2 regions of the Paenibacillus sp. JDR-2 genome follow, and region 1 is predicted to be linked to the other one. Evidence: a T-box and tRNA genes for the amino acid it is inferred to sense, from the RefSeq annotation. Region 1 holds a T-box; the other holds one or more tRNA genes.
The links. A T-box is a leader RNA that pairs with one kind of tRNA and senses whether it is charged. The one in region 1 lies ahead of PJDR2_RS20865 (glutamine--tRNA ligase/YqeY domain fusion protein), so its partner is inferred to be a tRNA-Gln.
Positions count from the first base shown of each region.

Region 2: it encodes a tRNA-Gln, which carries the amino acid that the T-box ahead of PJDR2_RS20865 (glutamine--tRNA ligase/YqeY domain fusion protein) is inferred to sense. The anticodon was not compared.

Region 1 is NC_012914.1:4,730,959-4,735,293, forward strand. It holds gene PJDR2_RS20860 (hypothetical protein) at 1-8, opposite strand, end outside; gene PJDR2_RS20865 (glutamine--tRNA ligase/YqeY domain fusion protein) at 421-2,097, opposite strand; T-box leader at 2,159-2,410, opposite strand; gene PJDR2_RS20870 (glycoside hydrolase family 43 protein) at 2,441-3,382, opposite strand; gene PJDR2_RS20875 (pyridoxamine 5'-phosphate oxidase family protein) at 3,579-4,073, shown strand; gene PJDR2_RS20880 (hypothetical protein) at 4,137-4,335, opposite strand, start outside.
Region 2 is NC_012914.1:6,469,859-6,474,193, forward strand. It holds gene PJDR2_RS28310 (ABC transporter ATP-binding protein) at 1-792, opposite strand, end outside; gene nfsA (oxygen-insensitive NADPH nitroreductase) at 990-1,724, opposite strand; tRNA gene PJDR2_RS28320 (tRNA-Leu) at 1,817-1,899, opposite strand; tRNA gene PJDR2_RS28325 (tRNA-Lys) at 1,924-1,996, opposite strand; tRNA gene PJDR2_RS28330 (tRNA-Gln) at 2,006-2,080, opposite strand; tRNA gene PJDR2_RS28335 (tRNA-Val) at 2,090-2,165, opposite strand; tRNA gene PJDR2_RS28340 (tRNA-Glu) at 2,198-2,272, opposite strand; tRNA gene PJDR2_RS28345 (tRNA-Thr) at 2,288-2,363, opposite strand; tRNA gene PJDR2_RS28350 (tRNA-Asn) at 2,367-2,442, opposite strand; rRNA gene PJDR2_RS28355 (23S ribosomal RNA) at 2,569-4,335, opposite strand, start outside.

The DNA of each region.
Region 1 (4,335 bases):
AATTTCATCTTCGGACAGCCTCCTTATTACTAATATATACTCCTCCGCATAAATGAAAAGGACCATCTTCTAAGATGGCCCTCCAGTACTAGTAGGGAACAAAATAAGCGGTTATTCTACAGCTATCGAGCATAATATAGTATTCGCCCTTGTCTCCTGTTTTGGGGGTAACTTTGCCGTGCGCCTGTTAGAAACAACCAATCTGATTAACCAAATAGTTGATTCCGTATATTAAAACAAAATACGATCCGGCCCACAAAGCCGATAACACAAACAATGCGACTCCGATCCACTGCATTAAGCTTAAACGTCTCAATGGCCCTTCACACCTTCCACATAAACCATCTGCCATGGCCGTCCGTTTCGGCAAGCGTAAGCTTCTTCTCTTCACCATTCTTGTAATTGGCTTCCTTCCCGTTGTTAGTTCGGTCTTTTCCAGCTGTCCTTGAGCGGTACAACCCGGTTGAATACCAGTTGATCATCCGTACGTGGTTTCGTGTCGACGGAGAAATACCCATGGCGCAGGAACTGGAATTTTTGCTCGGGACCGGCATGCTTAACATGTACTTCAATAAGGATCTGTTTCTTAACCAAGGAATCGGGATTTATTTTGGATGTCCAATCCTCTCCATCCTTCGGCAGCTCCTCGTCCAGAAGCAATTGATCGTATAGATTAACATCCGCCCGAATGCCATGCGCTGCCGAGACCCAATGAATCGTCCCTTTCACTTTACGCCCGGTAAAACCTGAGCCGCTCTTCGTAAGCGGATCGTACGTGCATCGCAATTCCATGATTTCACCGGAAACAGGATCCTTAACAACCTCTTCGCATCGGATAAAATAAGCTCCCTTCAGCCTTACTTCCCCGCCCGGACGAAGCCGGTGATAGCCTTTTGGCGGCTCCTCCATAAAGTCTTCCCGCTCGATATAAATGGTTCTGGAGAACGGGACCTCCCGTGTGCCCAGCGCTACGTTTTCACCGTTATTTTCGACCAGCAGCATTTCTTCCGCCTCTTCCGGGTAGTTCGTAATGGTGACCTTTAAAGGCTCCAAAACAGCCATAACGCTTGCCGCTTTCTCCTTAAGGTCTTGCCGGACGAAATGATCCAGGAGCGAAATGTCCACGGTGCTTTGATTGCGGATACTCCCAATTTCTTCAATAAAATCATGGATGCTCTCCGGCGTATAACCCCTGCGTCTTAAGCCGCGAAGAGTAGGCAGTCTGGGATCATCCCATCCGTCCACGAAGCCGCCTTCCACCAGCTGTCTTAAAAACCGCTTGCTCGTGACAACACCGGTTAAGCTCAATCGACCAAATTCCCTTTGCCGCGGTGGCTCAGCAATCTCCAGCTCATTCAGAACCCATTCGTACAACGGCCGATGATCCTTGAATTCAATCGAGCAGAGCGAGTAGGTAATCCCTTCAATCGCGTCTTGAATCGGATGGGCAAAATCATACATGGGATAGATGCACCAGTCGCGTTTTGTCCGATAATGCTCGGCGTAAAGGATACGGTAAAGAACCGGATCACGCAGATTGATATTGGGGGATGCCATATTTATTTTCGCGCGTAATACTTTGGAGCCGGCCGGAAATGCTCCGTTTTTCATCTTTGCGAAAAGTTCCAGATTTTCCTCCGCCGAGCGTCCGCGGTAAGGACTGTTTCTTCCCGGCTCCGTTAAAGTTCCGCGGTACTCCGTTAATTCGTCAGGCGTCAGATCGCATACGAATGCTTTGCCTTTCTTAATGAGGGTAATGGCTGCATCGAAGATTTTCTCCGCATAATCGGAGCCGTAATAGATGTGTTCTTTCGGATTTACGCCAAGCCACTTAATATCCTCGATGATCGCGTTAACGTATTCGATATCTTCTTTTAACGGATTGGTATCGTCGAACCGCAGATGAAAGGTACCGCCGAAATTTTGCGCAATCATAGCGTTCGTAAGAATCGCGTAAGCACTCCCGATATGGAGATAACCATTAGGTTCGGGAGGGAATCTCGTGCGCATTTCCCTGCTGAACGGCTTCCGTTCAAGCTCTTCGCTAATAAGTCTAAACATGTGATGCTCCGCTAAATGTTCCTTGGAATTGTCCATTCCCAATCCCTCCTACAAAGTATTGTGAAACAAAAAAAACTCCACCCCCAAGACGTTAAGTCTTGGGGACGAAGTTCCGCGGTGCCACCCCAGTTTGTTAATATGTCGCCATATTAACCTCTTCAAGTACGGCATTGCATGCAATGGTTATACTCTAGCTCTGTAACGGGAGCTCCCGTCATGCCATCACCCGTAAGGATCCGTCATGCTGCTCAGAGGCTTGTTTCGTGGAATGGTTCTCCGCTCCTTCTCAGCTTCCGGAGCTCTCTGTTTGAGAACGTTATTCCCTTACTCTTCTCGTCATCGCATTTCCATAATTGTTTATTATAATACGAATAATTCCCTAATTTGTAAACGGCAAACCGTTTTTTATTCGGCTATACTCCTCCATCGTAATGGAAAGCACCGTGCCATGCTTAAACCGGTAAGGGAAGCTGAAGCTTTCGTCGGAACGGATAAAGCGCCCGCTCTCAAACTCGTCCGCGATAAAAGGAACGTAGCCCTGGCCTTCGCCTGCGACGCCAAAGTAATCCAGCATCAGGCACCATTTTCCGTTGCTAAGCTTATAAGCGGTAGGCGCTTCATAAGCGCTGCTGCCGAGCTTTGCCATCTCTTCGTTAAAAGCCTCGACGGTCGTATATTCCCCCGTCAACGATTCCCCAGCCTGCAGAATCACTCCGTGAGGGTTACCTTCACTCTTCACGAACCGGTAGAACTTGCCGTTATCCTCGTAAATCGCCGAATCAATAACTCCGCTGTCTTCCTTCTGATACATCAGCCGCGGTTTGGTGAAGCTCTCAAAATCCTTGGTACGGGAGTAATAAATCCCTTTTTGTCCAAAGTTATTGGAAGCATGGGAGGAAGACCAGTGAAGAACGTAATTTTCTTCCTGCTGATCGTAGATCACATCCGGAGCCCATAGACAACCGAAGTTCTCATCTCCTAATTCAATCAGCTTTTGCTCCGACCAGTTCAGAAGATCATCCGACTCCCAGAAGGATAGGCATTTGCTTCCCTCACGGGTAATGTTCTCCCAGCTTCCCTGATACTTGCCTTCAAAATGATTTGCGAGGCTCAGATCAGTGGCAATGATATAAAATTTGCCGTAGCTGGTCCGCACGATGGTATGGTCCCGGACTCCCTTATCTCCTTTTTCGCTCCAAAGAACCGGCTGCCCACCGTTCACCTGCTCCCAGTTAAAGCCGTCCTTGCTAAGCGCAAAATAAACCTGCTCGCCGTCAGGCGTCTTCTTTTCCTTAAAATGCACGAATAGATAAGCTTCCATTAGTATCAAGTGCTCCTCCCGATGCCCATGAGACAATCTTCTGATTTTAACTTGATTATAATCACCCGCTCATTCGGCAAACAATAAAGTATCACAGCTAAAAACTGATCTATCGTGCTTTTCGAGATTGATAACTGATTAGCTGGACCATTCCTTGTGTAATACTATATCGATACATAAAACTTAGGACGGGGTGATGGGAATGCATGCAAATTCAAATAACCAGGAAGCCATCGAGAAGATAAGGGAACTGATTAAGGATATCAAAATCGCGATGCTGACAACGGTGTCGGAGGAAGGCCTTGTATCACGCCCGATGAAGACGCAGGATGTCGATTTTGACGGCAGCTTGTGGTTTCTTACGAAGAAGGATACGGACAAATTTCATGAACTGCTTCAGAACAAGCAAGTGAACGTAGCCTATGCGGACAAATCCTTTGTCTCCATTCGCGGCGTAGCGGAGCTTGTCGACAGCACCGACAAAATAAAGGAATTCTGGAATAAAGCCTACGAGGAAATATTGGAGACGACCTATGACGATCCAAGCCTTGTTCTAATCAAGGTAGATGCCGAAGCCGCCGAGTATTGGGATTCCGGAAATAAGTTCAAGATGGTGAAGTTTCTGTTCAATCGGTTGATGGGTAAAAATACGGAAGGAACAGAGCTCAATCAAACCGTGGAAATGAATTAACACGGCCTCATGCACAAACACGCTTCGGGAAACGAAACGGGCTTGCGGCATGAGGCTTTTTTCTTAGCCCGATATGCGAATATAAATCCAACTCGCGAGCCACAAGCCAAGAGGAAGGAGCACGCTTGCAACCGTTACATTGGGAGTCAACGGCTTTTTCCGGATGAATGAAAAGACCGTATCCGACAAGTAAAAAAGAGCCGCCGCTAATAAGCTGACTTGATAAAGAATAAGCCCAAAAACGCAATGAAACACGGCGGAG
Region 2 (4,335 bases), 1.7 Mb from region 1:
AGCCGATTCGCCAGCCAATGCGTAAGGCAGGCAAAGCGGTACGCCTGTACGCGGATCAGGAACGATATCTGCTTCGATATTAAATACTTCACGCAAAATATCCGGTGTCATAACTTCAGCCGGCGTTCCCTCGCCTACGACAGTGCCCTTCTTGATAGCAACCATGTGATGCGCGTAACGCGAGGCATGGTTCAAATCATGGACAACCATAACAACCGTGCGGTTGTTCATTTCGTTAAGCTTCTGCAGCAAATGGAGAACCTCCAGCTGATGGGCCATATCAAGGAAGGTCGTTGGTTCGTCAAGGAATAAAATGTCCGTCTCTTGCGCAAGCGCCATTGCGATCCATGCGCGCTGGCGCTGACCGCCAGACAGTTGATCAACCGGGCGATCGGTGAATTCTGCCATGCCTGTCGCATCAATGGCCCATTGGATAATACCGCGGTCTTCCTTTGTCAAAGACCCAAAGCCCTTCTGATAAGGAAAGCGGCCATACGATACGAGCTCAGCAACAGTGAGGCCGTCCGGAGCTGTCGGATTCTGCGGCAAAATCGCAAGCTGCTTCGCCACTTCTTTAGTAGACTGCTTGTGAATCGATCTTCCGTCCAAGAGAACGCTGCCTCCAGATGGATGCATTAACCGTGCCATCGTCTTCAGGATGGTTGATTTACCCGATCCGTTAGAACCGACAAGGGCTGTAATTTTACCTTGAGGGATAGCAATATTTAAATTTTGAACGATGAGTCGATCATCATAAGCAATGTCCAGATTCGAAGTCGCAAGACGAATCATTTGACCTGCACGCTCCTTCCGATGCCATAAGGCAGATCGTTGTTATTTAATGTGCGCCTGCAGCGCATCCGTGATAACAATTATCAATTAACTAGGTATAATGATAATCGTTCTCAGGTGCGTTGTCAATGACAGAAATGTGATGCTTGACCAAATGACATTTGGATTAACCGATCTAATGTTTAAGGAACTTAACCTTACTCGAGCTTGAATCCTTGCTTTTCTAAATAAGAGCGCATATGAATGCGTATCGGTCCCGCCTTGCCGGCCATCGCCTGTGACCATGTTGTACTGGCCTTCCCGTTCGATCTTGCCGTCATATAAGTACTTAACGTCTCATCGTAAGTATCAATAGCAGAGTCTATGGCGCCCTGCTTGTAAGTATTCTCGAAATAGACCGCCTGGCGCGGGAGACGCGGCCGGTCAAGCGGGGATTGATCCGGCACGCCAATGCACATCCCAAACACCGGGTACACATGCTGCGGGAGCTGCAGAAGCCCAGACACCTTCTCCGGCTGATTTCGGATCCCTCCGATGTATACAATACCAAGCCCAAGAGATTCGGCTGCGACAGCTGCATTCTGTGCCGCTAATGCCGCATCCACCGTGCCGATAATAAAGTTCTCCGTTGTGCTTGGCATCACATCTTCATAATGCCGTTTAGCTGCTTGCTCCCAGCGGTACAGATCCGCGCACCAGACAAGGAATACAGGGCTTTCCTCTATATAAGCCTGGTTACCTGCAAGCTTAGCCAGTTCGCTGCGCAGCTCCTTGTCTGTAATCCCAATAACGGAATAGGCTTGCATATTGCTTGAAGTAGATGCTTGCTGCGCTGCAGTTAATATGGCGTCAAGCTGCTGTTCCGTGACCGGATCCTTAGTAAATTTGCGAATAGATCGGTGTTGCTTCAATAATGCTATCATTTCATTCATTACCGATATCTCCTTTGCCTTTAAAATCATATGGCTACAATGTAGCACAAAAAAACCTTCAGGACATCTCCTGAAGGTTTGGATGGTAAGTATGGTGCGCGTAGAGGGACTTGAACCCCCACGGTCGCCCGCCAGATCCTAAGTCTGGTGCGTCTGCCAATTCCGCCATACGCGCATGGGTGAAACTTATTAAGAAAAGTGAGCCATGAAGGACTCGAACCTTCGACACCCTGATTAAAAGTCAGGTGCTCTACCAACTGAGCTAATGGCTCGCATTAAAATGGCTGGGGATCAAGGATTCGAACCTTGGAGTGACGGAGTCAAAGTCCGTTGCCTTACCGCTTGGCTAATCCCCAATGTTGTAATGGTGGAGGCTGAGGGGATCGAACCCCCGACCCTCTGCTTGTAAGGCAGATGCTCTCCCAGCTGAGCTAAGCCTCCACAGGCACAAAAGTCCACCGTGTAATTGTATATGGTGACCCGTAGGGGATTCGAACCCCTGTTACCTCCGTGAAAGGGAGGTGTCTTAACCCCTTGACCAACGGGCCTTGAAAAAGTTCGTCTGGAGCTCTCAACCGGGATCGAACCGGTGACCTCATCCTTACCATGGATGCACTCTACCTACTGAGCTATGAGAGCAAATGGCTCCCCGAACAGGACTCGAACCTGTGACAACTCGATTAACAGTCGAGTGCTCTACCAACTGAGCTATCAGGGAATACATTCAAAGCTTGTGCCTTGAAAACTGGATGCGAAAGTTAGAATTCCTTAAGACTCTTGCGGGGTCCCCGAAAAGTAATCGGAATAAGCTGCAACGCTTAACTTCACTTTTTGGGGGTTGTTTTAGGATAAGCCCTCGACCGATTAGTATTCGTCAGCTCCACACATTGCTGTGCTTCCACCCCGAACCTATCAACCTCGTCGTCTTCAAGGGGTCTTACTAGTTGGGAAATCTCATCTTGAGGGGGGCTTCACGCTTAGATGCTTTCAGCGCTTATCCCGTCCGTACTTGGCTACCCAGCGGTGCTCCTGGCGGAACAACTGGTACACCAGCGGTACGTCCATCCCGGTCCTCTCGTACTAAGGACAGCTCCTCTCAAATTTCCTGCGCCCGCGACAGATAGGGACCGAACTGTCTCACGACGTTCTGAACCCAGCTCGCGTACCGCTTTAATGGGCGAACAGCCCAACCCTTGGGACCTACTTCAGCCCCAGGATGCGATGAGCCGACATCGAGGTGCCAAACCTCCCCGTCGATGTGGACTCTTGGGGGAGATAAGCCTGTTATCCCCAGGGTAGCTTTTATCCGTTGAGCGATGGCCCTTCCATTCGGTACCACCGGATCACTAAGCCCGACTTTCGTCCCTGCTCGACTTGTTGGTCTCGCAGTCAAGCTCCCTTATGCCTTTGCACTCTCCGAATGATTTCCAACCATTCTGAGGGAACCTTTGGGCGCCTCCGTTACATTTTAGGAGGCGACCGCCCCAGTCAAACTGCCCACCTGACACGGTCCCCGAACCAGTTTCATGGTTCCAGGTTAGAACTCCGATACGATCAGGGTGGTATCCCAACGTCGCCTCCACACAAGCTGGCGCTCATGCTTCTCAGGCTCCCACCTATCCTGTACAGATCGTACCAAAGTCCAATATCAAGCTGCAGTAAAGCTCCATGGGGTCTTTCCGTCTTGTCGCGGGTAACCTGCATCTTCACAGGTATTAAAATTTCACCGGATCTCTCGTTGAGACAGCGCCCAAGTCGTTACGCCATTCGTGCGGGTCAGAATTTACCTGACAAGGAATTTCGCTACCTTAGGACCGTTATAGTTACGGCCGCCGTTTACTGGGGCTTCGGTTCACAGCTTCGGATTGCTCCTAACCGCTCCCCTTAACCTTCCAGCACCGGGCAGGCGTCAGCCCGTATACTTCGCCTTACGGCTTCGCACAGACCTGTGTTTTTGCTAAACAGTCGCTTGGGCCTTTTCACTGCGGCCCCCTCGGGCTATTCACCCTACCGAGGCACCCCTTCTCCCGAAGTTACGGGGTCATTTTGCCGAGTTCCTTAACGAGAGTTCTTCCGCGCGCCTTAGCATGCTCTGCTCGCCTACCTGTGTCGGTTTGCGGTACGGGCACCTAGATCTAACTAGAGGCTTTTCTCGACAGCCGGAGTACATGACCTTCGCTACTGCATTTTTCGCTCCCCATCACAGCCTAGCTTACGCGAGTTGCGGATTTGCCTACAACTCTGCCTCACTGCTTGGACGGACTATTCCATCAGTCCGCGTCACTGCCCTTCTGTGTCACCCCATTGCTCAAACAATCTTCGGTGGTACAGGAATTTCAACCTGTTGTCCTTCCACTACGCCTTTCGGCCTCGCGTTAGGTCCCGACTTACCCTGAGTGGACGAGCCTTCCTCAGGAACCCTTAGGCTTTCGGCGGACAAGATTCTCACTTGTCTTTTCGTTACTCATACCGGCATTCTCACTTGTATGCTGTCCACCAGTCCTTACGGTCTGACTTCAACCTACATACAACGCTCCCCTACCCAAGCACCAAACGGTGCATGCCATAGCTTCGGTGGTGTGTTTAGCCCCGTTACATTTTCGGCGCAGAG